Regions from separate parts of the Streptomyces sp. NPDC001219 genome, predicted to be linked through region 1. Evidence: predicted binding sites of a transcription regulator. Region 1 holds the regulator's gene; each other region holds the start of a gene.
The links. Region 1 encodes HrcA, which represses chaperone genes, less so after heat shock. Its sites were predicted from a motif close to TTNGCACTCNGNNNNNCNGAGTGCNAA; they were not measured.
Positions count from the first base shown of each region.

Region 1 (9,618 bases):
GGACCGCCGCGTCGAACGCATCCTCCTGGAACTGCGCCTGGCGGACGGCTGCCCGCTGGACATCCTGGCCCCGGCGGGGGCGCGTGCGGCAGCCCGTGCGCTGGCCGACGGCCTGCTGGAGGCCGGCCCGTACGAGGCGGGGCGGGCCGTCCTGACCCTCCGCGGGCGGCTGCTGGCGGACGCGGTGGTGCGGGATCTGGTGGACTGATCACTCGACCGGGGGATCTCCCCCGGAGACCCGGACCGCCGGGCGGCGCCGTTCCTAGGCTGTCGGCAACACATCGGCAGGCAGGGACAGTTGGGCGGTTGGCCGCAGTGCGCGATCAGCACATCGAGGAGTACTTCGCGGAGTTCGAGCCGCCGGAGGGCCTCCGGGTGGAACTCCTGCGCCGGGAGATCCTGCTGACCGGCGGGACGGATATCGTCCACAACAGGATCGTCAGCGAGGTGACGGGCCAGATTCCGCACGACCGCTGGCAGAGATTCGCCACCCAGCACCTCTCGATCCCCGGGGAGGTCAGCAAGCCGCAGTCCGACCTCGTGGTGCTGGAGCGCGGCAGGTGCCAGGGCTCCGGATGGCTCGTACCCGCCTCGGACGTGACGCTGCTGCTCGAGGTGGTCTCCCTGCGCAGCGCCGACCGCGACTACGGCCTGAAGCGCTCCCTCTACGCCGCGGGGAGAATCCCCGCGTACCTGATCGCCGACCCGTATGACGCCCGCTGCCTGCTGCTGACGGAACCGGACGGTGCGGGGGAGGGCGCCGGCTACGAGGTTCAGCGCACCGTCTCGTTCGGTGCTCCGCTCCGCGTCGATGCCCTCGGCATCGAGCTGGACACCTCGCCGTTCGGAACCCTTCCGGCCGTCACGCGACACCGCCGGCCGTGACGAAGTCGATCAGCTCCTCCACCCTCCCCAGCAGCGCCGGCTCCAGGTCCTTGTAGGAGCGCACGCACGACAGGATGCGCTGCCAGGCGGCGCCGGTGTTCTCCGGCCAGCCCAGCGCGCGGCACACGCCCGTCTTCCAGTCCTGGCCGTGCGGGACGGCCGGCCAGGCCGGGATGCCGACCGAGGACGGCTTCACGGCTTCCCAGATGTCGATGTACGGGTGGCCCACCACCAGCGCGTGGTCGCCGGTCACCCCGGCCGCGATCCGGGACTCCTTCGAGCCGGGCACGAGGTGGTCGACGAGGACGCCGAGGCGGGCGTCCGGGCCGGGGGAGAAGCCGCGGACGATCGCGGGCAGGTCGTCGACGCCCTCCAGGTACTCCACGACGACGCCCTCGATGCGCAGGTCGTCGCCCCACACCCGCTCCACCAGCTCGGCGTCGTGCCGGCCCTCCACATAGATGCGCCCGGCGCGGGCGACCCGTGCGCGGGCGCCGGGCACGGCCAGCGACCCGGACGCCGTACGCGCCGGAGCGGCGGCGGCCGGCCTGCCCTCGGGGCGCACCAGCGTCACCACCCGCCCCTCCAGGAGGAAGCCGCGCGGCTCCATGGGGAAGACGCGGTGCTTGCCGAAGCGGTCCTCCAGGGTGACCGTCGGGCCCTGCGCGGTCTTCTCGCAGCGGATCACCGCGCCACAGAAGCCCGAGGTGACCTCCTCGACGACCAGATCGGGATCGGCGGGGACCTCGGGCGCGGGGCGCTGCTTCTTCCAGGGCGGGGTGAGGTCGGGGCTGTAGCGCTTGCTCTGCATGGGGACCTGTCTGTGGGTGGCGGGCGGATCAGGAGGGGGCGACGCCGAAGCGGGCGGCGAGGGCGTCCCGTTGGGCGCGGACGAAGCGGGCGTCCACCACGGCGCCGTGGCCGGGAACGTACCGGGCGTCCTCGCCGCCAAGGGCCAGCAGCCGGTCCAGCGCGCCGGGCCAGCGCTGCGGCAGCGCGTCCGGGCCCGCCTGGGGCTCGCCGGACTCCTCGACCAGGTCGCCGCAGAAGACGATCTCCGGGGACCCGCCCCGGCCGGGCACCAGGACCGCCAGATCGTGCGCGGTGTGGCCCGGCCCGACGTTGGCGAGCAGCACCTGCCGGTCGCCGAGCTCGACGGTCAGCTGGTCGTGGACGTGGTGGTGCGGGGCGACCAGCAGATCGGCGGCCTCGGCGGCGGCGTCCCGGTCGACGCCCTGCCGCACCGCGTCGTGCCGCAGCTCGTCCTTGCCGCGGCGCAGCAGGTCGCCCAGCCCGGCCGCGCCGAAGACCTCGACGCCCGCGAAGGCGGCGGTGCCCAGGACATGATCGAAGTGGGGGTGGGTGAGCGCGACATGCGTCACGTCGCGGCCCAGCACACCGCGGATCGCCCGTCGCAGATCCGCGCCGTCGCGCAGGGTCGCGCCGGTGTCGACGATCATGACGCCGGTGGTCCCCGCGATCACGCCGATCGTCTCGTCCCAGCCCGGCATCCGGCGTCTGGCGACACCGTCACCGAGCTGTTCCCAGCCGGCCTCTTCCCAAGCAGTGTGCATACCGAGACGCTAGCGCCATCGCGATAGCGTTGCCCGACAGATCGCCCGAACACGGTCACCGGGCGGGTGCTGTGTGCGGCCACCCTTGCCGGGTCCGTGCTACTCGGCCGTACACTGGCTCAAGGTCTGGCACTCGGCCCGTGTGAGTGCCAGGAGAGTCGAGACGGCGGACGGCCGGACTGGAGGTGCGCGGGATGCTCAGTGAACGCAGGCTCGAGGTGCTGCGCGCCATCGTCCAGGACTATGTCGGGACGGAGGAGCCGGTCGGCTCCAAGGCCCTGACCGAACGCCATCAGCTCGGTGTCTCCCCGGCCACCGTCCGCAACGACATGGCCGCCCTGGAGGACGAGGGGTTCATCGCCCAGCCGCACACCAGCGCCGGGCGTATCCCCACCGACAAGGGCTACCGCCTGTTCGTCGACAAGCTGGCCGGCGTGAAGCCGCTGTCCAGCCCGGAGCGGCGGGCGATCCAGAACTTCCTGGACGGCGCCGTCGACCTCGACGACGTCGTGGGCCGCACGGTCCGGCTGCTGGCGCAGCTGACCCGGCAGGTCGCGGTCGTGCAGTACCCGTCCCTGACCCGGTCCACGGTCCGGCACGTCGAGCTGCTGGCGCTGGCCCCGGCCCGGCTGATGCTGGTGCTGATCACGGACACCGGGCGGGTCGAGCAGCGGCTGATCGACTGCCAGGCACCGTTCGGTGAGGCCTCCCTCGCGGACCTGCGGGCCCGGCTCAACAGCCGGGTGGTGGGGCGCCGGTTCGCGGATGTGCCGCGGTTGGTGCAGGATCTCCCGGAGTCCTTCGAGCAGGACGACCGCGGCACGGTCTCGACAGTGCTGTCGGTGTTGCTGGAGACTCTGGTGGAGGAGACCGAAGAGCGGCTGATGATCGGCGGCACCGCAAATCTCACGCGCTTCGGGCATGATTTCCCGCTGACCATCCGGCCGGTGCTGGAGGCGCTCGAGGAGCATGTGGTGATGCTCAAGCTGCTCGGGGAAGCCAATGACTCGGGCATGACCGTACGTATCGGGCATGAGAATGCCCACGAAGGCCTGGCGTCCACATCGGTCGTCACGGTCGGCTACGGTTCGGGCGACGAGGCAGTCGCCAAACTCGGCGTGGTCGGACCGACCCGCATGGACTACCCCGGAACGATGGGAGCGGTACGCGCAGTGGCACGTTACGTCGGACAAATCCTCGCGGAGTCGTAAGTGGCCACGGATTACTACTCGGTCCTCGGCATCGGACGCGACGCCTCGCAGGACCAGATCAAGAAGGCCTTCCGCCGGCTCGCGCGTGAGCTGCACCCGGACGTGAACCCGGACCCGAAGACCCAGGAGCGGTTCAAGGAGATCAACGCCGCTTACGAGGTGCTGTCGGACCCGCAGAAGAAGCAGGTCTACGACCTCGGCGGGGACCCGCTCTCGCAGGCCGGCGGCGGCCAGGGCGCGGGCGGCTTCGGCGCGGGCTTCGGCAACTTCTCCGACATCATGGACGCGTTCTTCGGCACCGCGTCGCAGCGCGGGCCGCGCTCGCGCACCCGCCGCGGCCAGGACGCCATGATCCGGCTCGACATCGAGCTGAACGAGGCGGCCTTCGGTACGACCAAGGACATCCAGGTCGACACCGCCGTCGTCTGTACGACGTGCAGCGGCGAGGGCGCGGCGCCGGGCACCTCGGCGCAGACCTGTGACATGTGCCGCGGCCGCGGTGAGGTCTCGCAGGTCACCCGGTCGTTCCTCGGCCAGGTCATGACCTCGCGGCCGTGCCCGCAGTGCCAGGGCTTCGGCACGGTCGTCCCGACGCCGTGCCACGAGTGCGCGGGCGACGGGCGCATCCGCTCCCGCCGCACCCTGACCGTCAAGATCCCGGCCGGTGTCGACAACGGCACCCGCATCCAGCTCGCGGGCGAGGGCGAGGTCGGCCCCGGCGGCGGCCCCGCCGGTGATCTCTACGTGGAGATCCACGAGGTCGCGCACTCGGTGTTCCAGCGCCGTGGCGACGATCTGCACTGCACGGTCACCATCCCGATGACGGCGGCAGCGCTCGGCACGAAGTGTCCGCTGGAGACGCTGGACGGGGTGGAGGAGATCGATGTCCGGCCCGGTACCCAGTCCGGCCAGTCGATCCCGCTGCACCAGCGCGGGGTGACCCATCTGCGCGGCGGCGGCCGGGGCGACCTCATCGTCCATGTCGAGGTGCAGACGCCTTCCAAGCTCGACGCCGAGCAGGAGGAGGTGCTGCGGCGGCTGGCCAAGCTGCGCGGCGAGGAGCGGCCCACGGGGCAGTTCCAGCCGGGACAGCAGGGGTTGTTCTCCCGTCTGAAGGACGCGTTCAACGGGCGATAGCCCAGGTCGGCCCGGGGGTGGCGGTACCTCCCCGGGCCCGCGCGGATGCCGCCGCCCCGGTGCGGGGCGGCGTGCCGGGCGTGACACGATGTGCTCATGCCCACCGCGCTGACCGATCTCTGCCGCTACCCGATCGTGCAGGCCCCGATGGCGGGAGGCGGCTCCGGACCCGAGCTGGCCGCCGCCGTCTGCGGCGCCGGCGGTCTCGGCTTCCTCGCCGCCGGCTACAAAACCGCCGACGGCATGTACCAGGAGATCAAGCAGCTGCGGTCGCTGACCGACCGGCCCTTCGGCGTCAACCTCTTCATGCCGCAGCCCTCCCTGGCCGACGCCTCCGTCGTCGAGGTCTACCGCGAACAGCTGGCCGGCGAGGTCACCTGGTACGAGACCGATCTCGGCGACACCGACGGGCCCATCGACGACGGCTACGAGGCCAAGCTCGCGATACTGCGGGAGGACCCGGTGCCGGTGGTGTCCTTCACCTTCGGCTGCCCCTCGCGCGCCGTCCTCGACGCGTTCGCCAAGGTCGGTACGGCCACCGTCGTCACGGTCACCACCGCCGCCGAGGCGCAGGCCGCGCAGTGGTCGGGCGCCGACGCGGTCTGTGTGCAGGGCGTGGAGGCCGGTGGCCACCAGGGCACCCACCGGGACGATCCGCACGCGGACGGGACCGGCGCGGGGCTGGGGCTGCTGGCGGCGCTCGGCCAGATCCGGGAGGCCGTGCAGATCCCGGTGATCGCCGCGGGCGGGCTGATGCGCGGGGCGCAGATCGCGGCGGTGCTGGCGGCCGGGGCGAGCATGGCGCAGCTGGGCACCGCCTTCCTCGCCACCCCCGAGTCGGGCGCCAACCCGCTGCACAAGCAGGCGCTGACCAACCCCCTGTTCACACATACGGAGTTGACCCGGGCGTTCTCCGGACGCCCGGCCCGCGGGCTGGTGAACCGCTTCATGCGCGAGCACGGCCCGTACGCCCCGGCCGCCTACCCGGCCGTCCACTACCTCACCGCCACCGTCCGCAAGGCCGCCGCCAAGGCGGGCGACGCCCAGGGCATGAACCTGTGGGCGGGGCAGGGGCACCGGCTGGCGCGGGAGCTGCCCGCCGGGCAGCTGGTGGAGGTGCTGGCGGCCGAACTGGACGCCGCACGCGCCGCGGTGAACCTCCCCAACACCGGAAGCGGCTCATGACCGCGCCGGTCTTCCTCGTCGACTCGCTCGCGGGCGTACGGGCCGGCGGCACGCTGACCCTGGACGGTCCCGAGGGCCGGCACGCGGTCTCGGTGCGCCGGCTGCGGACCGGTGAGGAGGTCGTCCTGACGGACGGTCAGGGCAGCGGCGCGTACGGCACGGTCGCCGCCGTCGAGGGCAAGGACCGGCTCACCGTCGCGGTCACCGCACTGCGCACCGAGGAGCCGCCGCGCCCCACGATCACCGTCGTCCAGGCGCTCCCCAAGGGCGACCGCGGGGAGCTGGCCGTCGAGACGATGACCGAGACCGGGGTGGACGCCATCGTGCCCTGGGCGGCGGCGCGTTGTGTCACCCAGTGGAAGGGCGAGCGGGCCGCCAAGTCGCTGGGCAAATGGCGCGCGACCGCCCGCGAGGCGGGCAAGCAGTCGCGCCGGCTGACCTTCCCCGAGGTCGCGGACCCGCTGACGACGAAGCAGGTGGCGGCGCTGCTCGCGGACGCCGGCTTCGCGGCCGTCCTCCACGAGGAGGGCAGCACCCCGCTGGCCACCGCCGAACTCCCCACGGAGGGCCGGATCGTGCTCGTCGTCGGCCCGGAAGGCGGCGTCTCCCCGGAGGAGCTCGCCGCTTTCGCCGAGGCCGGCGCCCGGCCCTACCGGCTGGGGACGACCGTCCTGCGCACCTCCACGGCGGGCACCGCGGCCACCGCGCTGCTGCTGGGGCGCACGGGGCGGTGGAGCTGAGTCCGGGCCCACGTTTTCGGCTTTCCCGCCGTGGGTGTTGCTCGCCGTTTGTTGCCCGCTTGCGCGGTGCACCCGCCGTTGCGCCTGCGGCGGGCGGTGCCGCTGCGCGGGGCTGTTGGGGTGCGGTGACGGGCCTGCGCGGGTGGGGCTTTACGTAGGTGGTCCGCTGCGGCTTGCGGGGCGTGGAGAAACGGGCTGCTGACCTCGGCACTCAGGCCGGTGGCCGCACGATCGCGGCCGCCGTCGCGAACAGCTCCGTGAGGGTGCCGGCGAAGGTCGGCAGCAGTTGGAGACAGACGGCCCAGGCCTCGGGGTCGCCGCCCAGGTGTTCCGCGGTCAGCGCGGCCGCCCGTGTCCGCAGCTCCTGCCGGTCCGCCTGCCGGACGGGCTGCTGGTTCGCCTGCCGGTCCGAGGGGTTGAGCAGGCGGAGGAGGTGGGCCAGGCCCTGGTGTGCGGGGGCGGCATGGGTCAGGACGTCCTCCGGGGTGAGCGTGCCGCGCCGTAGGGCGCGCTGGGGCCACGAGAGGTGGGAGCGGCCGGGCTCCGGGGTGCTCGACAGCAGTGCCAGCAGCAGCTCGCGTGGGCAGTCCGCGAGCGCCGCGAGGTCCTGGGCCGCACCGGGGGCCAGCCTGCCGGAGCGGTGCGCAGCGATCAGCTCGGGCCAGGGCAACGGGACGCCCTCGCCGGCGAGTTTGTCCGGCTGGCCGCTGTCATGGCCCGGTGCCTTGTTGAGGAACGCCAGCAGCTTCTCCGGGTCCTCCTCGGCGGCCAGACGGGCGCGCAGCCGCTCCAGGCCGTCCGGGAGGCCGAGGAGCTTCTCGGTCTGCCGGCGGAGGGTGACCGGGAGCCGGTCCATCGCCAGGATCTCGCGCACCGCGTCCGGGCCGCCGCGCTCCCACACGGCCACCAGCAGCCGCAGCCGGGCCGCGGGTATCCGCAGCCGCAGCCGCCCGACGACGACCCGGGCCACGCCCAGGTCACCGGAGTCCAGACCGGCGATGAGCCAGTGGCGGTAGTGGCCGAGGTTGGCCTCCCGCAGGACGTGCAGCAGCTCCTCGGGGACGGTGCGGGTGCCGCCGCCGCGCAGCCGCCCGGCGAGCATCCGCTCCCGCTCCGCCTGGTCGATCCGGCAGTGGAAGAACAGCTGGGCGTCCACCTGCGGTTCGTCGAGGTCGAGGAGGTGGGTGAGCTTCTCGGGGGAGAGGGCGGAGGTGGCGGCCTGCGCGGCCAGTGCCGGTACCCCGTGGGCGGCGATCACCGCGTCCCGGACGGCCGGCGCCGGATCGCCGTACACCAGGAGGTGCTGCACGGCCCGCGGGTCGAAGTGCGGCACGACGGCGGTCTGCGCCGCCTCCGACGCGCACTGCAACAGGCTCAGGAACGCGGCCCGGGACGCCTCGGGGGCCGTGGCCGGGAAGACCGCCTCCAGGGGGCGGGGCCAGCTGGTGCTGCGCTTCCTGCGGGAGCCGGGTGAGGCGGCGTCCTCGACCAGTTCGGCGACGCTGCCCCGGGCCCGGCCCATCCGGGCGTACAGCGTCAGCCAGTTGACCGGGTCCCTGCCGAGCCGTTCGAGGAGTCCGGCGAGGGCCTTGCGGGTCGGCTCGTGGTCGTACGGCAGCGCGTTCAGCACCTCCGTCGCCGGGCCCACCTCCGCCAGCACACGGTCCACCGGCAGCCGGCCCGTACGGATGCCGCGCCCCAGGGTCTCGTCGAAGGGCACCTTGCCCGCCGCCTCGGGCCCCACCAGCGCCTCGAAGGGCAGCTCGGCGGCGACGTGCGAGGTGCCCCAGGGGTCGGCGCGGAAACACTCCATGACGAGGTCGTCGGGGCAGCCCTCCCAGTGGGTGAGCTGCGACAGGTGGTTGCCGCTCTGCCGGCGGCTCGTCCGGCCGCTCCGGAAGGGCAGGCGGGCGTGCTCGCGCCGGACGAGTTCCCAGTCCAGGGCGGCGGGCTTCGCGACCGAGGCGGCGCCGTCACGGACCATCAGCAGGGCCCGCAGCGCCGCGGGGTCGGTCCACTCGCCGGCCGGACGCCGCTCCCGCAGGAACGCCTCCGGATCGTCAGCGGCCGCGGCCTCGCGCATCAGCTCCAGCAGCTCCGGGCGCCCGAAGTCGAAGTCCGCGGCCTGCTCGACCCCGTTGGCGAAGGCCACCAGCGCGGCGCCGCCCGCGAGGCGGACCAGGGCCAGACAGGCGTCCACGGCGGCCGGCAGCGGGAGGAACCGGGACAGCCGGACCAGGGTGTAGGAGATCAGCTGGGGGAACGGGCCGGTCAGCGCGGGAAGCAGCTCAACGGGGGTGGCCTCCTTCTGGAGCAGCGGGACGAGGCCGTCCTCGGCTTCCCAGCGCGGGTCCGCGGGGTCGGCGGCACCCAGCATCGCCGGCAGCAGATCGGGCAGGTCCCTTGCGCGCCGGTTCCATTGCGGGGAGGGGCGGTACCACGCCTTCCACACCGCGCGGGCGACCACCGGGTCGCCGCTCCCCGCCGCCCGTATCAGGAAGGCCTCGGGATCGGCGTCCAGCGCGGCCCGCAGCGCCGCGCCGCCCGGTCCGGTCACCGTCTCCACGATCTCCTCCGGCAGCCCGAACCGGTGGGACAGCGCGGCCAGCAGCTCCGGACGCTGCCGCTCGGCGAGGGCGTCGGCGGTGTCCGGCGCGGCGAGCCGCAGTGCCAGGCGGAGCGGGGCGGCGGAGCTGTGGGTCACGTGCGGAGGTCCCTTCGCGGGGCGGGAGAGCGGCCGTGCACGGACCGGCACCGGGCCGTTCCGCGACCCACAGATCGTGGCACGGCCCACTGACAACGCGACGGTGCGCCGGACGCCCCCTCAGGGGCCGCCCGGCGCACCGTCGTTCCCACACGGAGGGCCGGTCCGGCCGGCCCCCGCGC
Region 1 covers NZ_JBSFJF010000025.1:96,119-105,736, forward strand. The annotation lists gene hemW (radical SAM family heme chaperone HemW) at 1-208, shown strand, start outside; gene ACWC9R_RS18635 (Uma2 family endonuclease) at 316-885, shown strand; gene ACWC9R_RS18640 (DUF3097 domain-containing protein) at 863-1,696, opposite strand; gene ACWC9R_RS18645 (MBL fold metallo-hydrolase) at 1,725-2,459, opposite strand; gene hrcA (heat-inducible transcriptional repressor HrcA) at 2,654-3,670, shown strand; gene dnaJ (molecular chaperone DnaJ) at 3,671-4,807, shown strand; gene ACWC9R_RS18660 (nitronate monooxygenase) at 4,904-5,992, shown strand; gene ACWC9R_RS18665 (16S rRNA (uracil(1498)-N(3))-methyltransferase) at 5,989-6,732, shown strand; gene ACWC9R_RS18670 (hypothetical protein) at 6,944-9,436, opposite strand.

Region 2 (9,618 bases), on a different contig from region 1:
CCTGGAGCAGCAGCGCACCGGAGAGGCCGACCGCGAGGAGTTTGCTGAAGGGGTCGCGGGCGCTCAGCCCCACCCGCAGGCCGCGCTGGGCCAGCAGGACGTAGAGCATGATCACGGCCATCACCCCGGCCAGCCCCAACTCCTCGCCGACGGTGGTGAGGATGAAGTCGCTGTTGCCGGCGAAGCCGATCAGCTCGGGGTGGCCCTGGCCCAGGCCGCTGCCGCTGATGCCGCCGCTGCCGAAGCTGAGCAGCGCCTGGGCGAGCTGGTCGGACATGCGCTCCGCGTGGCCGGCCTTGGTGAACGCCCGCATGGGGTCCAGCCAGGCGGTGACCCGGCCGTGGACATGGGGTTCGAGGGAGCCGACGACGGCCGCGCCGACCGTGGCCATCAGCAGACCGCAGACCACCCAGCTGGTGCGGTCGGTGGCCATGTAGAGCATGATCACGAAGACGCCGAAGAAGATCAGCGAGGTGCCCAGGTCCCGTTCGAAGATCAGCACCAGCAGGCTGATCGCCCAGATCGTGAAGATCGGCGCGAGTTGGCGCCCGGGGGGCAGCTGCATGCCCAGGACGCGGCGGCCGGCCAGCGCCAGCGCGTCGCGGTTGACGGTGAGGTAGCCGGCGAAGAACACCGAGATCATGATCTTCACGAACTCGCCGGGCTGCAGGGACAGCGGCCCCAGCAGAATCCACCGCTTGGCGCCGTACATGTCGGCGCCGAAGAAGGCCGGTGCCATCAGCAGCACCAGCGCGATCACCATCGTCAGATAGATGTAGCGCTGCAGGATGCGGTGGTCGCGCAGCACCAGCAGGATGACGACGCAGACCGCCACCCCGATCGCGGTCCACACCAGCTGGCCGTCGGCCGCCGCGGCGATCTTCAGCCGTGGCGACTTCGCGTAGGTGAGGTCCAGGCGGTGCAGCAGGACCAGGCCTATGCCGGACAGCAGGGTCGCCAGCGGCAGGATCAGCGGATCGGCGCGGGGCGCGAACCGGCGCAGGACCAGATGCGGGACCAGCGCCATGAGGACCATGCCGGCGGCGAAGCCGGCCAGTCCGGCGGACAGCCGGCCCTCCATCGACAGGCCGGTGTAGGCGTGGCCGAAGACCGCGATCAGGACGACGAGGGCGAGCAGCCGTGCCTCGGTCCTCCGCCGGTCCGGTGCCTGGGCCAGCGCCTCGAACGTCATGGTGCGTTCGACATCGCTCTCCGGGACCCTGGCCCTCCGGGGAACTCTGGTCGTGGGACGCACGGGTTTTCCTCCGCCATCGGTCGTCGAGGCCGCCGGCCGGCCGGGAACGGGCCCGGTTCGTCCACCCGGCAGTCGGGGAGGTAGACGAGGCAGCCGGTGGCCTGGTTGCGAGAGCAGGGGGAGGTTTGTCCGATGCGCCGGGAATCTTCCCGATGGTTGTCTCGTAACCCGCCCTACCCCCGCTGTAGATGGCCATGATCGCCGAATGTGGGCGGGCCGGGAAACCGCGGCTCCTCTTGCCCGGTCAACCGGTGGCGGGGGAAGACTCCCCGCCGCGCTGGCACTCCGCTTGACCGAGTGCTAACCGCGTCATAGTCTCGGCGTTGGCACTCTCCAGTGGGGAGTGCCAACACAGCGACGGGCAGGTCCGGCACCCGCGACGACGGATCGACCTGGTCGCCACCTCAGACAGTTAACCCCGTGAGATCTCCGAAGGGGGAGGTCGGATCGTGACGACCACCAGCTCCAAGGTTGCCATCAAGCCGCTTGAGGACCGCATTGTGGTCCAGCCGCTCGACGCCGAGCAGACCACGGCTTCGGGCCTGGTCATTCCGGACACCGCCAAGGAGAAGCCCCAGGAGGGCGTTGTCCTGGCCGTGGGCCCGGGCCGGGTCGAGGACGGCAAGCGCGTCGAGCTCGACGTGAAGGTCGGCGACGTCGTGCTCTACAGCAAGTACGGCGGCACCGAGGTGAAGTACAACAACGAGGACTACCTCGTTCTCTCGGCTCGCGACGTGCTCGCGATCGTCGAGAAGTAAGTCACCCGGTTTTGCCGTGATCTGCGCCCCTGGTTTCCCGCGTCTAAACAACCGGGGCAGGGGCGCAGTCCGTTTGAGCGACAGCGGTCCCCACGTCGTGGCCGAGGATCGCATTGAGAGGACTTGAAGCAACCCATGGCGAAGATCCTGAAGTTCGACGAGGACGCCCGTCGCGCCCTTGAGCGCGGCGTCAACAAGCTTGCCGACACGGTCAAGGTGACCATCGGCCCCAAGGGCCGCAACGTCGTCATCGACAAGAAGTTCGGCGCGCCGACCATCACCAACGACGGTGTCACCATCGCCCGTGAGGTCGAGGTCGACGACCCGTACGAGAACCTCGGCGCCCAGCTCGTCAAGGAGGTGGCGACCAAGACCAACGACATCGCGGGTGACGGCACCACCACCGCCACCGTGCTGGCCCAGGCGCTGGTCCGCGAGGGCCTGCGCAACGTGGCCGCCGGCGCCTCCCCCGCCGCCCTGAAGAAGGGCATCGACGCCGCCGTCAAGGCCGTGTCCGAGGAGCTCCTCGCGACCGCCCGTCCGATCGACGACAAGACCGACATCGCCGCCGTGGCCGGTCTGTCCGCGCAGGACAAGCAGGTCGGCGAGCTGATCGCCGAGGCGATGGACAAGGTCGGCAAGGACGGTGTCATCACCGTCGAGGAGTCCAACACCTTCGGTCTGGAGCTGGACTTCACCGAGGGCATGGCCTTCGACAAGGGCTACCTGTCGCCGTACATGGTCACCGACCAGGAGCGTATGGAGGCCGTCCTCGAGGACCCGTACATCCTGATCCACCAGGGCAAGATCGGCTCGATCCAGGACCTGCTGCCGCTGCTGGAGAAGGTCATCCAGGCCGGTTCCTCCAAGCCGCTGCTGATCATCGCCGAGGACGTCGAGGGCGAGGCCCTGTCGACCCTGGTCGTGAACAAGATCCGTGGCACCTTCAACGCCGTGGCCGTCAAGGCCCCCGGCTTCGGTGACCGCCGCAAGGCGATGCTCGGCGACATGGCCACCCTCACCGGTGCCACCGTCATCGCCGAGGAGGTCGGCCTCAAGCTCGACCAGGCCGGTCTGGACGTGCTCGGCACCGCCCGCCGGGTCACCGTCACCAAGGACGACACCACCATCGTCGACGGTGGCGGCAAGTCCGAGGACGTCACCGGTCGCGTCGCGCAGATCAAGGCCGAGATCGAGTCCACCGACTCGGACTGGGACCGCGAGAAGCTCCAGGAGCGCCTCGCCAAGCTCGCCGGTGGCGTCTGCGTCATCCGCGTGGGTGCGGCCACCGAGGTCGAGCTCAAGGAGAAGAAGCACCGTCTGGAGGACGCCATCTCCGCGACCCGCGCCGCGGTCGAGGAGGGCATCGTCTCCGGTGGTGGCTCCGCTCTGGTCCACGCCGCCAAGGTGCTGGAGGGCTCCCTCGGCAAGGAGGGCGACGAGGCCACCGGTGTCGCCGTCGTCCGCCGCGCCGCCGTCGAGCCGCTGCGCTGGATCGCGGAGAACGCCGGCCTCGAGGGCTACGTCATCACCGCGAAGGTCGCCGAGCAGGACAAGGGCAACGGCTTCAACGCCGCCACCGGCGAGTACGGCGACCTGGTCAAGGCCGGCGTCATCGACCCGGTCAAGGTCACCCGCTCCGCGCTGGAGAACGCCGCGTCGATCGCCTCGCTGCTGCTGACGACCGAGACCCTGGTCGTCGAGAAGCCCGCCGAGGAGGAGCCGGAGGCCGGTCACGGTCACGGCCACGCGCACTGACCTGAGCCGTCGGCTCGGCTGACGCGCCGCGTCGGTCTGCTTCACCCAGGACCCGGGTCCCGCTGCGGCGGGGCCCGGGTCCTCGGGTTTTCCGGCGGGACCGGGCGCCCGGGTTCCCCGCCGCCGGGGCGCGGCTCACGCCGAGTGGTGCAGCTCCTCCCGCCGTACGGGGGCACGGAACGGCTCGCCCCGGCCGTAGCGTTCCAGCTCGTCGAGGGCGTGGTCGGCCAGGCGGTGGAGTTCGGTGCCGAGCGAGCCCGCCACATGCGGGGTGAGCAGGACGTTCGGCAGGTCGTACAACGGCGATCCCGGGGGCGGGAGTTCGGGCTCGGTGACGTCGAGGACGGCGTGCAGCCGGCCGGTGGCCAGCTCGGGGAGCAGGGCCGCCGCGTCGACCAGTGAGCCGCGGGCGGTGTTGACCAGGGTGGCGCCGTCCGGCATCAGGGCCAGCTCGCGGGCGCCGAGCAGATGACGGGTGGCGGGCAGCTGCGGGGCGTGCACGGTCACGATGTCGCTGTCGGCGCAGAGCGCGTCGAGGGGGACCGGCACCACGCCGAGCCGGGCCGCCTCGGCACGGTCCACGTACGGGTCGTACAGCAGGACCCGCAGGTCGAACGGGCGCAGCAGCGCGATGACCCGGCGGCCGATGCGGGAGGCGCCGATGACGCCGACGGTGCGGCGGTAGTTGCCGGCCCCGGCGAGTTCGCCGGACCAGTCGTGGGGGGCGCGCAGGCCGCGGTAGCGGTGGGCGGCGTGCAGGACGCGCTTGTTGGCGAAGAGGATCGCGGCGAGGGTGTACTCGGCGACCGGCAGGGCGTTGGCGTCGGCGGCCGAGGTGACGGTGATCCCGCGGTCCCAGCAGGCGTCGGTGACGTGGTGTTTGACCGAGCCGGCGGCGTGGACGACGGCCCGCAGCCGGGGCGCGGCGGCCAGCACCCGGCCGGTGAGGGGCGGGGCGCCCCAGCAGGTGAGCAGCACCTCGGCGCCGGCGAGGGCGGCGGCGACCTCGGGGGTGGGGTCGGCCAGCTCGTGGGCGACCAGCCGCGGGTCGGTACGGGCGAGGGCCGCGAGGCGGGTGCGGTGGCGGGCGCCGAGGAGCCGGCCGGCGACGCCCGGGCCCATCGCCAGCAGCAGGCCGGGCCGGAACGGTGGCGTTTCCGCAGGTCCTGGGGGACTGTCAGAGGTGGGGTGCATCGTGCTGAACGGTCCTCCTCCGCGGTCGCCCGCTGCCGTCGACGCCGGTGCCCGCCATCCGTGGCGCCCGCCGGGGCGGGCTGCGGGGCACGCGGTCGTCGCGCCCCGCCCGCCCCGTCGCGCCACGGCGACGGCATGGCCACGGCCATCGCACCACCACCGCCCCGCCCTCGGCAACGGGTGGGGTGACCCGGCGTCAGCGCGGCCCGTACTTCCGGCCGGTGCGGGACGTCAGACCGCTCAGCACGCCCCGGGGCGCCAGCTTCACGGCGCCCATGAGCGCCTTGTACCGCGGGTCCGGAATGGACAGCGACTTGCCCCGCGTCAGGTCCTTCATCGCGGCGTCGACCAGCTTGTCCGCGTCCAGCCACATCCACCCGGGGATGTTGTCCGTCCCCATCCCGGCGCGCTGGTGGAACTCGGTGCGGACGAACCCCGGGCACAGCGCCATCAACCGCACGCCGCTGCCCGCCAGATCGCGCGCCGCGCCCTGGGTGAACTGGACGACCCACGCCTTGCTCGCGCCGTAGGTGCCCCGCGGTACGAACGCCGCCACGGACGCCACGTTGACCACCGCGCCCCGCCGCCGGTCCCGCATCCCGCGCACCGCGGCCGTGGTCAGCCGCAGCACCGCCTCGCAGTGCACCTTCAGCATCGTCAGCTCGTCGGCCATCGGGACGTCGAGGTACTCGCCCTTGTTGCCGAAGCCGGCGTTGTTCACCAGCAGGTCCACCGGGTGCTTGGTGTCCGAGAGCCGGGCCTCGACGGCCGCGATGCCCTCCTCGGTGGCCAGGTCGGCGCTCAGCACCTCCGCCTCGATGCCGTGCCGGTCGTGCAACTCGGTGGCCTGCTCGTGCAGTCGCTTCTCGTCGCGGGCCACCAGCACCACGCTGTGGCCGTCGCTCGCGAGCCGCCGGGCGAACGCCGCCCCGATGCCCGCCGTCGCTCCCGTGATCAATGCAGTCGTCATACGGGCACGCTATCCGCCCGGGGCACGGCGCCCGCGTCCCAACCCCCGGTGGCGCGGCCGCCCCACCGCCCACCGGAGGCGCGTCCTCCGCTCCCGCTCCCGGCGCACACCGCCCGGCACCCGGCGGACGGGCTCAACCCCCGGCCCGCTCCGCGTACTTCACCGCCTTCCGCCGCGCCTCCTCCGGAAGGGCCGCACCCGCCTCCAGCAGCCGCGGCAGCAGCTCCCGCCGGGTGGTCAGGGCCAGGAACATCATCCCGACCGTCACCTCGTGCTCCGGGCGGTGCACCACCTCGACGGCGTCCCCGGCGCGGATCTCGCCCGGCTCGATCACCCGCAGATACGCGCCGGGCACCGCGGCCTGGGTGAAGCGCCTGATCCAGCCGCGCTCGCCGAGCCACCCGTGGAAGGTCCGGCAGGGAATCCGCGGGCAGGTCACCTCCAGCAGCAGCCGCGGCCCGACCCGCCAGCGTTCGCCGATCCGCGCACCGGTGACGTCGACGCCCGACGTGGTGAGGTTCTCGCCGAAGATCCCGTTGGCCAGCTCGCGGCCCAGCTCCCGCTGCCAGTCGTCCAGGTCCTCCCGGGCGTAGGCGTAGACGGCCTGGTCGTCGCCGCCGTGATGGCGCAGGTCGACCACCGCGTCACCGGCCAGCCCGCTGCCGCCGACGCCCTTGGGGCCGGGGGCGGCCACCGCCACCGGGCCGTCCACGGGCCGTTTGTCGATGCCCGTACCGCCCTCCGCGTCGGTGTGCCGGGAGGCGGTGGGCCGCCCCAGGTTCACGCTCAGCAGTTTCATGTGGTGCTCCGTTGCTCGGTCGGGCGGCGTGCTCCGGGGCCCGGCTTCGTCGGCGTCGCCCCAGCTCATGCGTGCCATGGCGGCGCGCCCGGCATGCCTCCCAAAAGGAACGACGCGATTTTTCACGATCGACCCAAGAACCGCTTATGCTCAAAGCATGATCGAGGCCCGTCATCTCCGTGTGCTGCGCGCCGTCGCCCGGACCGGCTCGTTCTCCGCCGCCGCACGCGAACTGGGCTGCACCCAGCCGGCCGTCAGCCAGCAGATGAAGGCGCTGGAACAGTCCGCCGGCACCCCGCTGCTGGTCCGCGCGGGCCGCGAGATGCGGCTGACCCAGGCGGGCGAGGCGCTCGTCCGGCACGCCGTCAGCATCCTGGCCGGGCTCACCGCCGCCGAGGAGGAGATCGCCGCCATCGCGGGCCTGCGCGCGGGACGGGTGCGCCTGGTGTCGTTCCCCTCCGGCAGCTCGACGCTGGTGCCGACCGCCCTCGCGACGATGCGCGCCGCCCATCCCGGCACCCGGGTCTCGCTGGTCGAGGCCGAACCGCCGCGCTCGATCGAGATGCTGCGCAACGGCGACTGCGAGATCGCGCTCGCCTTCCGCTACCCCGAGGTGCGCGGCGCGGACCCGGCGGCCGGGGCGGAGTGGGACGACCTGGTGGTGCGCCCGATCCTGGCGGACCGGCTGGTCGGGCTGGTGCCGGAGGGCCACCGACTGGCCGCGGCGGGCGTCGCGCGCTTCGCCGAGCTGGCCGACGAACCCTGGATCGCGGGCTGCCCCCGCTGCCGCAGGCACCTCGTGGAGGTCTGTGAGAGCGCGGGCTTCACCCCGCGTATCGACTTCGCGACGGACGACTATCCGGCGGTCATCGGCCTGGTCGGGGCCGGCCTGGGGGTGGCCGCGCTGCCCGAGCTGACACTGGCGTCGGTGCGCCCCAAGGGCGCGACGGCCGTACGTCTCGAACCTGCCGTGCACCGCGAGATCGTCGCGCTCACCCTGCCGGATCTGGCGCAGGTCCCCGCCGTCGAGGCGACGCTCGACCGGCTGGTGGACGCCGCCCGCCGCTGACGGCCCCCGCCGGCCCCGGTCCTTCGCCAAGCCCTTCGTCACCCGGCCGCACCGAACCCCGCACCGGCCGCAGCAAACCCCGTGTCCCGCGGACGGGCGGCCGCACCGTCGTGCAGGAACGTTTCTTCAGGAGCAGTCCGCCCCCGGAGCCTCAGGAGCCGGAGACGTGCGCGTGGCCGGTCATGGACGAGGCCGGGACCAGCCGGTGCCTGGCCCGGCCCATCAGTTCCTCGCGCTCGTCCTCCGTCAGACCGCCCCACACCCCGTAGGGCTCGCGGACGGCCAGCGCATGCGCCGCGCACTCGGCCCGTACCGGGCAGCGCATGCAGACCTCCTTCGCCGATGTCTCACGCGCGCTGCGGGCCGCTCCGCGCTCGCCTTCGGGATGGAAGAACAGCGAGCTGTCCACGCCACGGCAGGCAGCCAGCAGCTGCCAGTCCCAGAGGTCTGCGTTCGGGCCCGGGAGGCGGGAGAAATCTGCCATTGCTTGTCCCCTCGAAGCGATGCTGATTCGGGCTCGGTGCTCACGACGGTACATCTACTGTCGAAGTAGATGTAAATATGACTCATTGCGAATCTAGTCATAGTCACCATGAAAATGGAAGAAAGAGAGCCAAATAGGGCATAGGGTGCACGCGCGGATGCCGGTCGCCCATTGAGTCGTCTGCGTATCCGGCTCCTCACGGAGCGTGCTGAACTCGGTCGCCGAAGCCGTAACTCTTTCGAGTGACCGTCGTTGAGAGTGCGGAGGCGGTTGGCAGAGGTAGGCCACGGGCAAATGTCCGAGGCCGTCAATCGCACAGGTGACGATACGTACCAGCCTGGAGGCTCAAGGTGACGCGCATCAGCTGCGGAGGGCGGTCATGACATCCGTCCTCGTCTGCGACGACTCCCCGCTTGCCCGAGAGGCGCTCCGTCGGGCGGTTGCGACCGTGCCCGGCGTCGAGCGTGTGACGACCGCGGCCAACGGCGAGGAAGTCCTCCGCCGCTGGGGTGCCGATCGTTCGGATCTGATTTTGATGGACGTACGGATGCCCGGTCTCGGCGGTGTCGAGACCGTGCGCCGGCTGCTGTCCGCCGACCCCGGCGCCCGGATCATCATGCTCACGGTGGCCGAGGACCTGGACGGTGTCGCGCTCGCGGTCGCCGCCGGTGCCCGCGGCTATCTGCACAAGGACGCCTCGCGCGCCGAGCTGCGGGCGACGGTGACCCAGGCGCTCGCCGATCCGACGTGGCGGCTCGCCCCGCGCCGGCTGCGGTCCGCCGAGATGGGTGCCGCGCCGACGCTGACCGCGCGCGAGATCCAGGTGCTGGAGGGCATGAGCCACGGCCGCTCGAACGCCGAGATCGGACGTGAGTTGTTTCTCTCCGAGGACACGGTCAAGACGCACGCCCGGCGCCTCTTCAAGAAACTCGGCGCCTCGGACCGCGCGCATGCGGTGGCCCTGGGCTTCCGCTGGGGACTGGTCCGCTAAGGCGTTGTGACGTGCAGCGACGCGGGGGAGTGAAGATCCCCGCCCGCCCTGTGGCGGGCGGGGTGACATGGCGCCCCGCAGCCGTCGGCGTACGACGGCGGTCCGATTCGCCGCGCGGTGCCGCATCCTTGGAGGTATGGAGTTCCTCGGGGACGGGCCGGTCGGACATGAGGGGAGGGCGCAGGACATGACAACAGCCGGCGCACCTGCCGCTCATAACGCTTCGGTGCACAAGTGCGGACCTGATGCCGCGGAGCGCGCGGCGCCAAGGCACCATGGTCCGATGCGTGACGACGGGAAGCAGGAAATCGGCGAACTCGTCGCACGCGCCGTCGAGGGT
Region 2 covers NZ_JBSFJF010000122.1:3,500-13,117, reverse strand. The annotation lists gene ACWC9R_RS36060 (FtsW/RodA/SpoVE family cell cycle protein) at 1-1,192, opposite strand, end outside; gene groES (co-chaperone GroES) at 1,705-2,013, shown strand; gene groL (chaperonin GroEL) at 2,149-3,771, shown strand; gene ACWC9R_RS36045 (hydroxyacid dehydrogenase) at 3,907-4,965, opposite strand; gene ACWC9R_RS36040 (SDR family NAD(P)-dependent oxidoreductase) at 5,162-5,935, opposite strand; gene ACWC9R_RS36035 (MOSC domain-containing protein) at 6,069-6,734, opposite strand; gene ACWC9R_RS36030 (LysR family transcriptional regulator) at 6,892-7,803, shown strand; gene ACWC9R_RS36025 (WhiB family transcriptional regulator) at 7,955-8,287, opposite strand; gene ACWC9R_RS36020 (response regulator transcription factor) at 8,667-9,278, shown strand; gene ACWC9R_RS36015 (sigma-70 family RNA polymerase sigma factor) at 9,562-9,618, shown strand, end outside.
Region 2: groES (co-chaperone GroES) is a predicted target of HrcA. The motif match lies at 1,533-1,559, and genes of this name have one in related genera.

Region 3 (9,618 bases), on a different contig from region 1:
CCTCGACGATCGGCTTGTTCCGCTTGTACGGGTATGCCGGGTAGAGCTGGGCGATCTGCGCGGGGGTGAAGCGGCTGGTCATCAGGGACCGGTCGATCTCCTCCTGCATGTTGCCGCGCAGGTCCCAGGCCATCGCCTTGAGCCAGGCCACCGAGTCGACCGGGGTCCACTTCTCGGGCTTGTAGTCGTTCTCGAAGTCCAGTGCCGCGTACTCCAGGGACAGCGCGGAGCCCTTGTGGTCCTTGAGGTAGGCGTTGACGCCCGCGGAGTAGGACTGGAGGTACTTCTTGGTGCTGGGCGACAGCTTGGTGTCGTACTCCTTCTGCGCCACCTCGTGCCAGCCGAGGGTGCGCAGGAAGGAGTCCGTCTTGACCTCGCTCTTGCCGAACATCTCCGAGAGCCGGCCGGAGGTCATGTGCCGCCGTACGTCCATCTCCCAGAAGCGGTCCTGGGCCTGGACGTACCCCTGGGCGCGGAAGAGGTCTTCGTCGGTGTCGGCGTAGATCTGCGGAATGCCGTGGGCGTCGCGGGTGACGTCCACCGGGTTGGTCAGCCCCGGGAGTTTGAGTGAGCCGGTGGTCTGCGGGAACGACGCGCGGACGGTACTGACTCCCCAGAACGCGCCGAAGCCGATGCCCGCCACGAGCAGCAGCACGACCGTGATCGCGACGAGGCGGCCGCGCCGCCCCTTCTTCTTCCTGGGGACTGGGCCGGACTTGTTGGCGGGCATCTCTGTCCTTCGAGGGGCAGGGTGGGAGTGCTGGAGCAACCATAGGCGCACGGGTTCGGCGACCCCTACGCGGAGTCACCGCCAGCACATCCAACCTTCAAGCAATGGTAAATTGTTAGTCTCAGTAACTAGATACGGTAAGGAAAGTCGCCCGCCCCGGCGCCCGTGCGAGGAAGGATCAGCTCCTGACTGTCGACCACCTCAACGAACTCCTGCTGATCTGCTCGCTCGTACTGCTCATTGCGGTCGCCGCGGTACGGCTCTCCTCGCGCAGCGGGCTCCCCAGCCTGCTCATCTACCTGGGGATAGGCGTCGCCATAGGACAGGACGGTCCGGGCGGCGTCATCTTCGACAACGCCGAGCTGACCCAACTCCTCGGCTATGCCGCGCTGGTCGTGATCCTCGCCGAGGGCGGCCTGGGCACCAAGTGGAAAGAGATCAAGCCGGCGCTGCCCCGGGCGGCGGTGCTGTCGACGGTCGGGGTCGCGGTGAGCGTGGGGGTCACCGCGGCCGGAGCGCACTACCTGGCCGGGCTCGACTGGCGCCAGGCGCTGCTGATCGGCGCCGTGGTCTCCTCCACGGACGCCGCGGCCGTCTTCTCCGTGCTGCGGAGTGTGCCGCTGCCGGCCCGCCTGACCGGCGTACTGGAAGCCGAATCCGGCTTCAACGACGCCCCCGTGGTCATCCTCGTGGTCGCCTTCTCCACCGCGGGACCGGTCGAGCACTGGTACGCGCTGCTCGGCGAGATCGCCCTGGAGCTGGCGATCGGCGCCGCCATCGGCCTGGCCATCGGCTGGCTCGGCGCGTACGGCATGCGGCATGTGGCGCTGCCCGCGTCCGGTCTGTACCCGATCGCCGTCATGGCCATCGCGGTCTCCGCCTACGCGGCCGGCGCCCTGGCCCACGGCTCCGGCTTCCTCGCCGTCTATCTGGCCGCGGTGATCCTCGGCAACGCCAAACTGCCGCACGCCCCGGCCACCCGCGGCTTCGCCGAGGGCCTGGGCTGGCTCGGCCAGATCGGCATGTTCGTCCTGCTGGGCCTGCTGGTGACCCCGCACAACCTGATCGACGACATCGTCCCGGCGCTGCTGATCGGCATGATCCTGACGCTGGTGGCCCGGCCGACGTCCGTGTTCGTGGCGCTGCTGCCGTTCCGGGTGCCCTGGCAGGAGAAGGCCCTGCTGTCATGGGCCGGACTGCGCGGTGCGGTGCCGATTGTGCTGGCCACCATCCCGATGGTGGGCGACGTGCCGGGCAGCGAGCGGGTCTTCAACATCGTCTTCGTGCTGGTCGTGGTCTACACCCTGGTCCAGGGGCCGACCCTGCCCTGGCTGGCCCGGCGGCTGCGGCTGGGCGACGGCAAGGAGGCCGCCGACCTGGGCATCGAGTCGGCGCCCCTGGAGCGGCTGCGCGGCCATCTGCTGTCCACCTCGATCGGCCCGACGTCCCGTATGCACGGCGTCGAGGTCGGGGAGCTGCGGATGCCCGCGGGCGCGGCCGTCACCCTCATCGTCCGGGACGGCTCCAGCTTCGTGCCCTCGCCGTCGACGGTGCTGCGGCGCGGCGACGAGCTGCTGGTGGTCGCGACCGATCCGGTGCGTGACGCGGCGGAGCGGCGGCTGCAGGCGGTCTCCCAGGGCGGCAAACTGGCCGGCTGGCTGGGAACCGGCGGCCCCTCGGGGCGGGGCCACAGCCGCCACTGACCCCGCGCCGCAGCGGGGGACGCGGAAATGTGCCGCATCTCTCCACGGATACCAAGGAATTCCGCGTGAAGCCCTGGCCTATCCCAGGGCTTCACGCGCTGCGGCCTGTAGTATGAAGAGGCACATCGACGAACCAACTCTGCCTGATGCAGAGCTGGCGCGACCGCTCGGCGGCCGCGGTCCCCCTGCCCCATGCAGCCACCTCTCCGGTGCGGACCACGCGGTATCACTCGGTCCTGCGCGAGAGGACAGCTCTCGGCGCGTACCCGTGAGGACCTCGCGGGTGGCGCTACCAGGCGGCAGAAAGGCCCGGCCGTGGCATCCGCGGTCAAGGACACCCGTACCGGATACGGACCACTGCTCCGCACCCCTGGTGCATGGACATTCCTGCTGCCCGGCTTTCTGGCCCGGCAGCCCTTCGCCATGCTGACGATCGGCATCGTGCTGCTCGTCCAGTCCACCACCGGCTCGTACGGCACCGCGGGCGCGGTGTCCGCCACCACCGGTGTCTCGATGGCCCTGTTCGCCCCGCAGAGCGGCAAGCTCGCCGACCGCTTCGGGCAGCGTGCGGTGCTGATCCCCGGCGTCCTGGCGCATGTCGCCGGCGTCGCGGCGCTGATCACCCTGGCCCTCGCCCACGCCCCCCTGTGGACGCTGCTGGCGGTGGCGGTCCCCACGGGTGCCTCGACTCCGCAGGTCGGCCCGATGGTGCGGGCCCGCTGGGCGGCCCGGCTGGGCGGCAGCCCGCTGATGCCGACGGCCGCCGCCTTCGAGTCGGTGACCGACGAGTTCACCTTCGTGGTCGGCCCGGTGCTGGCGACCGCGCTGTGCACCGGGGTCCACCCGGCGGCCGGGCTGGTCGCCGAGGCCGCGCTGACGCTGGCCGGCGGGCTGCTGTTCGCCGCGCAGCGGCGCAGCCAGCCGGCGGTGCACCGGGCGCGGACCGGCGAAGGGGCGCGCGTCTCGGCGCTGTCGATCCCCGGTGTCCGCGTGCTGATCGTGGCCTTCCTGGGCATCGGCTCGGTCTTCGGCGGCATGCAGGTCTCGCTGACGGCGTTCACCGAGCACATCGGGCAGCCCGGCATCAACGGCGTGCTCTACGGGATCTTCGCGGGCGGCAACATGCTCGCCGGGATCGTCTGCGGCGCCCTCGCCTGGAAGGTGGGCCCGCGGCGCCGTCTGCTGGTGGCCTACGGGCTGCTGGCGCTGGCCACCGTCCCGCTGTGGGCGGTCACCGCGGTGCCGCTGCTGGGTGCCGTCGGCCTGGTCGTCGGCCTGTGCATCGCCCCGGCCCTGATCACCGGCTACACGCTGGTGGAGTCGCTGGTGCCGGCCGCCGCCCGCACCGAGGCCTTCACCTGGCTGACCGGCGCGGTCGCGCTGGGCCAGGCGGCCGCGGCGACCTCGGCCGGCCAGCTGGCGGACCGCTTCGGGCCGAGCACCGGGTTCCTGGTGCCGCTGGCCGGTACGGCGCTGGCCCTGGTGGTGCTGCTGGCGCTCCGCGCCCACCTGCTGCCGCGCGCCCCGGCCGCGGCCTCCCGCGTCCCCTCGCAGGGCGCCGACGCCCGGGTCCCGGCCGTTTCCGACGACCGGGAACGGGAGCTGGCGCGCGCCTGACCGAGCGTGGGGTCGGTCACCGTCCGCCGGTCACGGTGGACTGGCGGGCGGGAATACTGCAAGATGGAGCGTCGTTAGCACTCATCGAGTGAGAGTGCCAGGAGGAAGTCAAGTGCCGACCTACCAGTACCAGTGCACCGAGTGCGGCGAGGGCCTCGAGGCGGTGCAGAAGTTCACCGACGACGCGCTCACGGAGTGCCCCAGCTGCGACGGACGCCTCAAGAAGGTGTTCTCCGCGGTCGGCATCGTCTTCAAGGGCTCCGGCTTCTACCGCAACGACAGCCGCGGCTCGTCGTCCAGCAGCAGCCCCGCGAAGAGCTCCAGCACCTCGGGCACGTCCTCCTCGGACTCGTCCGGCTCCTCTTCGGACGCGTCGAGCTCCTCGTCCGGCAGCTCGGACAGCAAGTCCGCCTCCCCGGCCGCCGCTTCGTCCTCGGGCAGCAGCTCCGCCGCCTGACCCGCGCTTCTCCGGGCCCCGCCGTCACCGACGGCGGGGCCCGTTGCCTTGCGGCCTTCTTTCGTCTCCGTCAGCCACTCTCCCCCGTTGCCGCGCCCCGATAGTGTGACCGGCATGGCTGACGCGGAGATTGGCGTTATCGGCGGATCGGGCTTCTACTCGTTCCTCGACGACGTGACCGAGATCACAGTGGACACCCCGTACGGGCGCCCGAGCGACTCCCTGTTCGTGGGGGAGGTCGCCGGCCGCCAGGTCGCGTTCCTGCCCCGGCACGGCCGCGGCCACCATCTCCCGCCGCACCGCATCAACTACCGCGCCAACCTGTGGGCACTGCGCTCACTCGGCGTGCGCCAGGTCCTCGGCCCGTGCGCGGTCGGCGGGCTGCGCCCCGAATACGGCCCCGGCACGCTCCTGGTCCCCGACCAGCTCGTCGACCGCACCAAGGCCCGCACCCAGACCTACTTCGACGGCGAGCCCCTGCCCGACGGCAGCGTCCCCAACGTCGTCCATCTGACCTTCGCCGACCCCTACTGCCCCACCGGACGCCGGGCCGCCCTCTCGGCGGCCCGCGGCCGGGACTGGGAGCCGGTCGACGGCGGCACCCTCGTCGTCATCGAGGGCCCCCGCTTCTCGACCCGCGCCGAATCGCGCTGGCACGCCGCCCAGGGCTGGTCCGTGGTCGGCATGACCGGCCACCCCGAGGCGGTCCTGGCCCGCGAACTGGGCCTCTGCTACACCTCGTTGTCCCTCGTCACCGACCTGGACGCGGGCACCGAGACCGGCGAGGGCGTCTCCCACGAGGAGGTCTTCCGGGTCTTCGCCGAGAACGTCGGCCGGCTGCGCGAGGTCCTCTTCGACGCCGTCGCCGCCCTCCCCGACAACGCGGCCCGCGACTGCCTGTGCACCGGCGCCCACACCGGCTGGGACCTGGGCATCGAACTGCCGTAACGCCGCCGCAGGACGCTCGGCCTCCCCCTCCCGGGTGGCCGAGTTGTCCACAGCGACGGGGCCGTCCACAGCCCGGAGCGGGCGGACGAGGTCGTGCGGCACGGTGGTGATCAGCGGTTCACCGACCTCACCACCTCACAGGCGGTTCCACCATGCTCCGTACCTCGCCCGCTCCCCCCTTCCCCGGCCCCGCCGGCGCCTCCCACCTCACCAGCCCCGATCCCCTCTCTCCGCCGCTCCCCGCTCCCCCGCCGTGTGAGGTGCCGCACTTCCCGCCGGTACGGGCCGGCGGCGGGAGGCACCGAGGGGGGCGGACCGCGCGGCAGCGCTTACTGGCGGCCGGGCTGGCGATGACCGCCGCGGCACTGGCCGGCGGGGCGTCGTACGGGGCCGTACGAGACGCTCCCGCGCCCGGCTGCCCGTCGCCGGCGGCGCCGGGAGGGCGGTGATCATGCTCCAAGATCAAGTGGCCTCTGCTCCCGGCCCCCGTGAGACTGTCGCGCATGGCGGGGCACCCGCCGCGCGCCAATGGGGGCGCGCCCACCGCACCGGTACCGCGGTATCCGTCCACCGGGTCCGTGTTCTCGGGCCACTCCGCCGGAACCTTCCGTTCCGCGCCGACGCACCGGCCGCCCGATGGCTCGTGTCACACGACTGGACACCCCCGCCCCGCCCTGACGTAAGTTGCGGTGCTGAGTGTGGGTGCACCGTCCGCAGTGAGCAGGGAAAGAGGCTGTCAGGTGAGCGAGAGCAAGGGCGTCATTCAGGGATTCAAGGAATTCCTGATGCGCGGCAACGTCATCGAACTCGCGGTCGCGGTCGTCGTCGGTGCTGCCTTCACCAACATCGTCAACGCGGTGGTGAAGGGCATCATCAACCCCATCGTGGGCGCGCTCGGTTCGCAGAACCTCGACCACTACCAGTCCTGCCTGACCGCCACCTGCGCCAAGGACCCCAAGACGGGCGCCTTCGCCGACGGGATCTACATCCTCTGGGGCTCGGTGCTCAGCGCCGCCCTGACGTTCCTGATCACCGCCGCGGTCGTCTACTTCCTCATGATCCTTCCGATCAACAAGTGGAAGGAACGCCAGGCGGCCAAGCAGCAGGTCGAGGCGGCCACCGCGGACCCGACCGAGATCCAGCTGCTCATCGAGATCCGGGACGCCCTGCTCGCCCAGCGCACCGGTTCGCCGTCCGCGCCCTCGTCCGCCTCGGGCACCATCGGCACACAGAAGACCCACGAGTAGCAGGCGCCCACGGCCGGCAGACGCCGCCCCGTCGCCTCGCTCAGAGGTGGTGGGGCGGCTTTTCGTCGAGGAAGCGGGCGAGGTCGGCGGCGCTGTCACCCCCGGCCGGGCGCTCGCCCCAGCCGCGGTCGGTGTCGTCGGAGGACTGCCGGCTCAGCGGATCGTCGAAGACCAGCCGCGCGGCGGCCTTGGAGGCCGCCGGGCGTGCGGCGGGGGAGGCGGGAGGCTGCTCGGGGTTGGCGGCGGCGGTTGCGTCCTGGGGCGTGGGGGCCGGCGCGGGCTCGGGGGCCGACTCGGGTGTGGGGGCCGGCCCGCGTGCAGGGGCCGACTCGGCCTCGGGGGCCGACTCGGGCTGCTCGGCGGCCGCTGCGGGTTCGGGGGTGGTGCTCACGGCTCCAGGGTACGGGCGGGCCGGGAGCGGACACGGCTCGGCGTGGGCCCATGGCGCCTCTTCGGCGGTGGTACCGGGCGCCACGAGGGCGAGCCCCGGGCGAGGACGCGCATTCCCTCGTGGTGGCCCGGGCGGCCGGTCACGGGTGATAGAGGGCCTGTGCGCGAGCCGAGTCGAGAGAACCGTCCTCGGGAATCGGCAGAAAGTGCTTCACCTGCCACGCCTGCGCGGTGCGGGCCTGCCGGTTGGTGGTCTCCACCCATGGCGGATAGACGCGAAAGGCACGCTTTCCGCCGGAGCCGTTCCGGGAGACGATGCCCCGTTCACAGAGCACCTCACGCGGAAAGACGAAGTGCCCGAAGTTCTGGTCCGCGCGGCAGCTGATGACGAAGAGATCCACCGCATCTCCGGAATCGAAGGGCTGAATCGGCCCGCCGGGGCTCCGCTTCCACACCGTGACGAACTGCCCGACCTTCGTCGGGGTGGTCTTGGCGACCCGATACCTGACGTCGGAGCCGTCGAGCGTGAATTCATGCGCCGCGTACTCCGCGCTCTCCGCTTCCCGGACCGGCTGCGAGCAGGTGAACCCACAGGGGTCGTAAACCAGGCTCTTCGCCGCGAGAAGCTCGGAATGCAGGGATGCACCCTCCGGCCACGTCCCGGAAACTGTCGGCCGGTACTCGGAGGATTCTTCGGGCTTTGTCGCCATTCCCCCATCGTGTCATTGCGGGCCACGGGACCTGGCGGCGGGATATCGGCGGGGCGGGGATACCGGTGAGGGCGGGGGTTGCGTGGGCGCGGGGGCGGCGTAGTCGCTGGGGCGGCGGCGGGCGCGAGGGGAGCCGGGGGGAGGGAGCGGGGGACGGAGGGCCGGGGCGGGCGGAGGGCGGGGGGGGAGGGGGAGGACGGGAGGCGCGTCAGGTGTCCGGTGTGATCCGGGTGGGACACGAACGGCCTCTGTCCTAGCGGCCCTTGTCGTGGGTGGGTATGGGGTGCGGGCGATGACCGTCATGGGGCCTGGTCGGCGGGCCCTGTGAGCCGCGGCGCCTGAGCGGCCGGCTGCGGTCGCTCCCGGGCAGGGGGTGGCGGGGGTGTGCGTACTCATGACGAGCCATGGGGCAGCGACCTTTCCGCTGGGGCGGCGCCCGGTTGCCTTCGGAGCCGCGGCCCGAGGCGGGTGGGGCGTCTGAGGGCTGTGCCGTGCTCCACGCTAGGGGCGGATGAGGCGAATGGCTCGATTCTGGTGGCCTGAGTGGGTGAGGCCGTGGGTGGTTGTGGGTGGCTGTGAGTGGCTGTTCATCGCGGCGTACGGCGGGTACTCGCGGCGTACGGCGAGGCAGTCGCTGGCACTCCCCGGAACGGCCCTACGCCCAGTCGCCGCGCTCCGAAGCGCCCGCCCCGCGCCGCGCCACCCGAAGCGCCTCGACCCGCGCGCCGGACCTGCCCGAAGCGCCGTGCTCGTTCGCGCCGCTCGTGTCCTTCACAACGCGCCGCGCCCAGCTGTAGCGATTCCCCGAAGGGCCGCACCGCGCCGGAGGCCCGCACTGTGCCGGAGGGGCCGCATTACGTCGGGGAGAGAGGCCGCCGGCTCGCGACCGGTGGGGTGTCAGTGGCCGGCGGACGGTACGCCCAGGGCCTCGTGCCACCACAGGTCGCGTCCGGGCTTCCAGGAGACCGGGCGCGAGCAGCGGTTCACGACCAGGACGGTGCGGTCCACGGCGGGGCCCGAGGCGCTGCCCCGCGCCAGGGCGTGGTCGAGCAGGGCCTTCACGGGCCGTACGGCGCCGTCCCAGAACGCCGCATCGGCCGTGATCAGCACCCGGGCCGAGGACTCGCGGGTCCGCGCGACCAGTTCGGGCACTGTCAACGAGACCGGCAGCGTGGTGCGTATCGCGTCCAGCCGGCCGCAGGCGAGCGTGGCGATGACCGACTCGGGCACCAGCGGCAGATGCACCGCGACCCGGTCACCGGCCCGTACGCCGAGCCGGCGGAGTACGGCGGCGGCGCGTTCGGCCTGGTCGAGGAGCATGCCGTGCGTCAGCTCCTCCTGACGTCCGGGCTCCCCACTCCAGGTGAGGGCGATCCGCGACGCCTCCGGTTCTTGCACTTCCCGGGCGTCATCTGCATGCTCTGAAGTCACACGGCGCAACATGCGGTTCAGCATGGAGATCACCGATCAACGTTCGCTGAACGTCCGTTGTACGGGGCCGCGCCGCCCCTTCCCGCACCTCCGCGGCAGCAGATCGCTCCCGGCCCTCGCGGTCACCGCACGGGCTGCCGCCCCGGCCGCCCGGCTCGTCGCTCCGGGCCTCCCGGCCGGGCGCGCAACCCGCTCCGGGTTCCTGCCCCTTTCCGGTGCACTCCATCCCCCTCTCCCCCTCCCTTTTCCGTTTTCCTCCGCAGGCGCGAGAGGCGGACCCGTGAGAGGCGGCCCGATGCCCGTCATGCCGGAACCCGAACCACACACCTACCTGGAGCCGCAGGCCCGTTGGACGCTGGCCGCCGTCGCCACCGGCGCGTTCTGC
Region 3 covers NZ_JBSFJF010000013.1:9,801-19,418, reverse strand. The annotation lists gene ACWC9R_RS10865 (penicillin acylase family protein) at 1-730, opposite strand, end outside; gene ACWC9R_RS10860 (potassium/proton antiporter) at 916-2,433, shown strand; gene ACWC9R_RS10855 (MFS transporter) at 2,749-4,050, shown strand; gene ACWC9R_RS10850 (FmdB family zinc ribbon protein) at 4,163-4,507, shown strand; gene ACWC9R_RS10845 (S-methyl-5'-thioadenosine phosphorylase) at 4,622-5,455, shown strand; gene mscL (large conductance mechanosensitive channel protein MscL) at 6,196-6,702, shown strand; gene ACWC9R_RS10835 (hypothetical protein) at 6,743-7,093, opposite strand; gene ACWC9R_RS10830 (MepB family protein) at 7,233-7,802, opposite strand; gene ACWC9R_RS10825 (AMP-binding protein) at 8,700-9,233, opposite strand; gene ACWC9R_RS10820 (MFS transporter) at 9,538-9,618, shown strand, end outside.
Region 3: ACWC9R_RS10850 (FmdB family zinc ribbon protein) is a predicted target of HrcA. The motif match lies at 4,125-4,151, and genes of this name have one in related genera.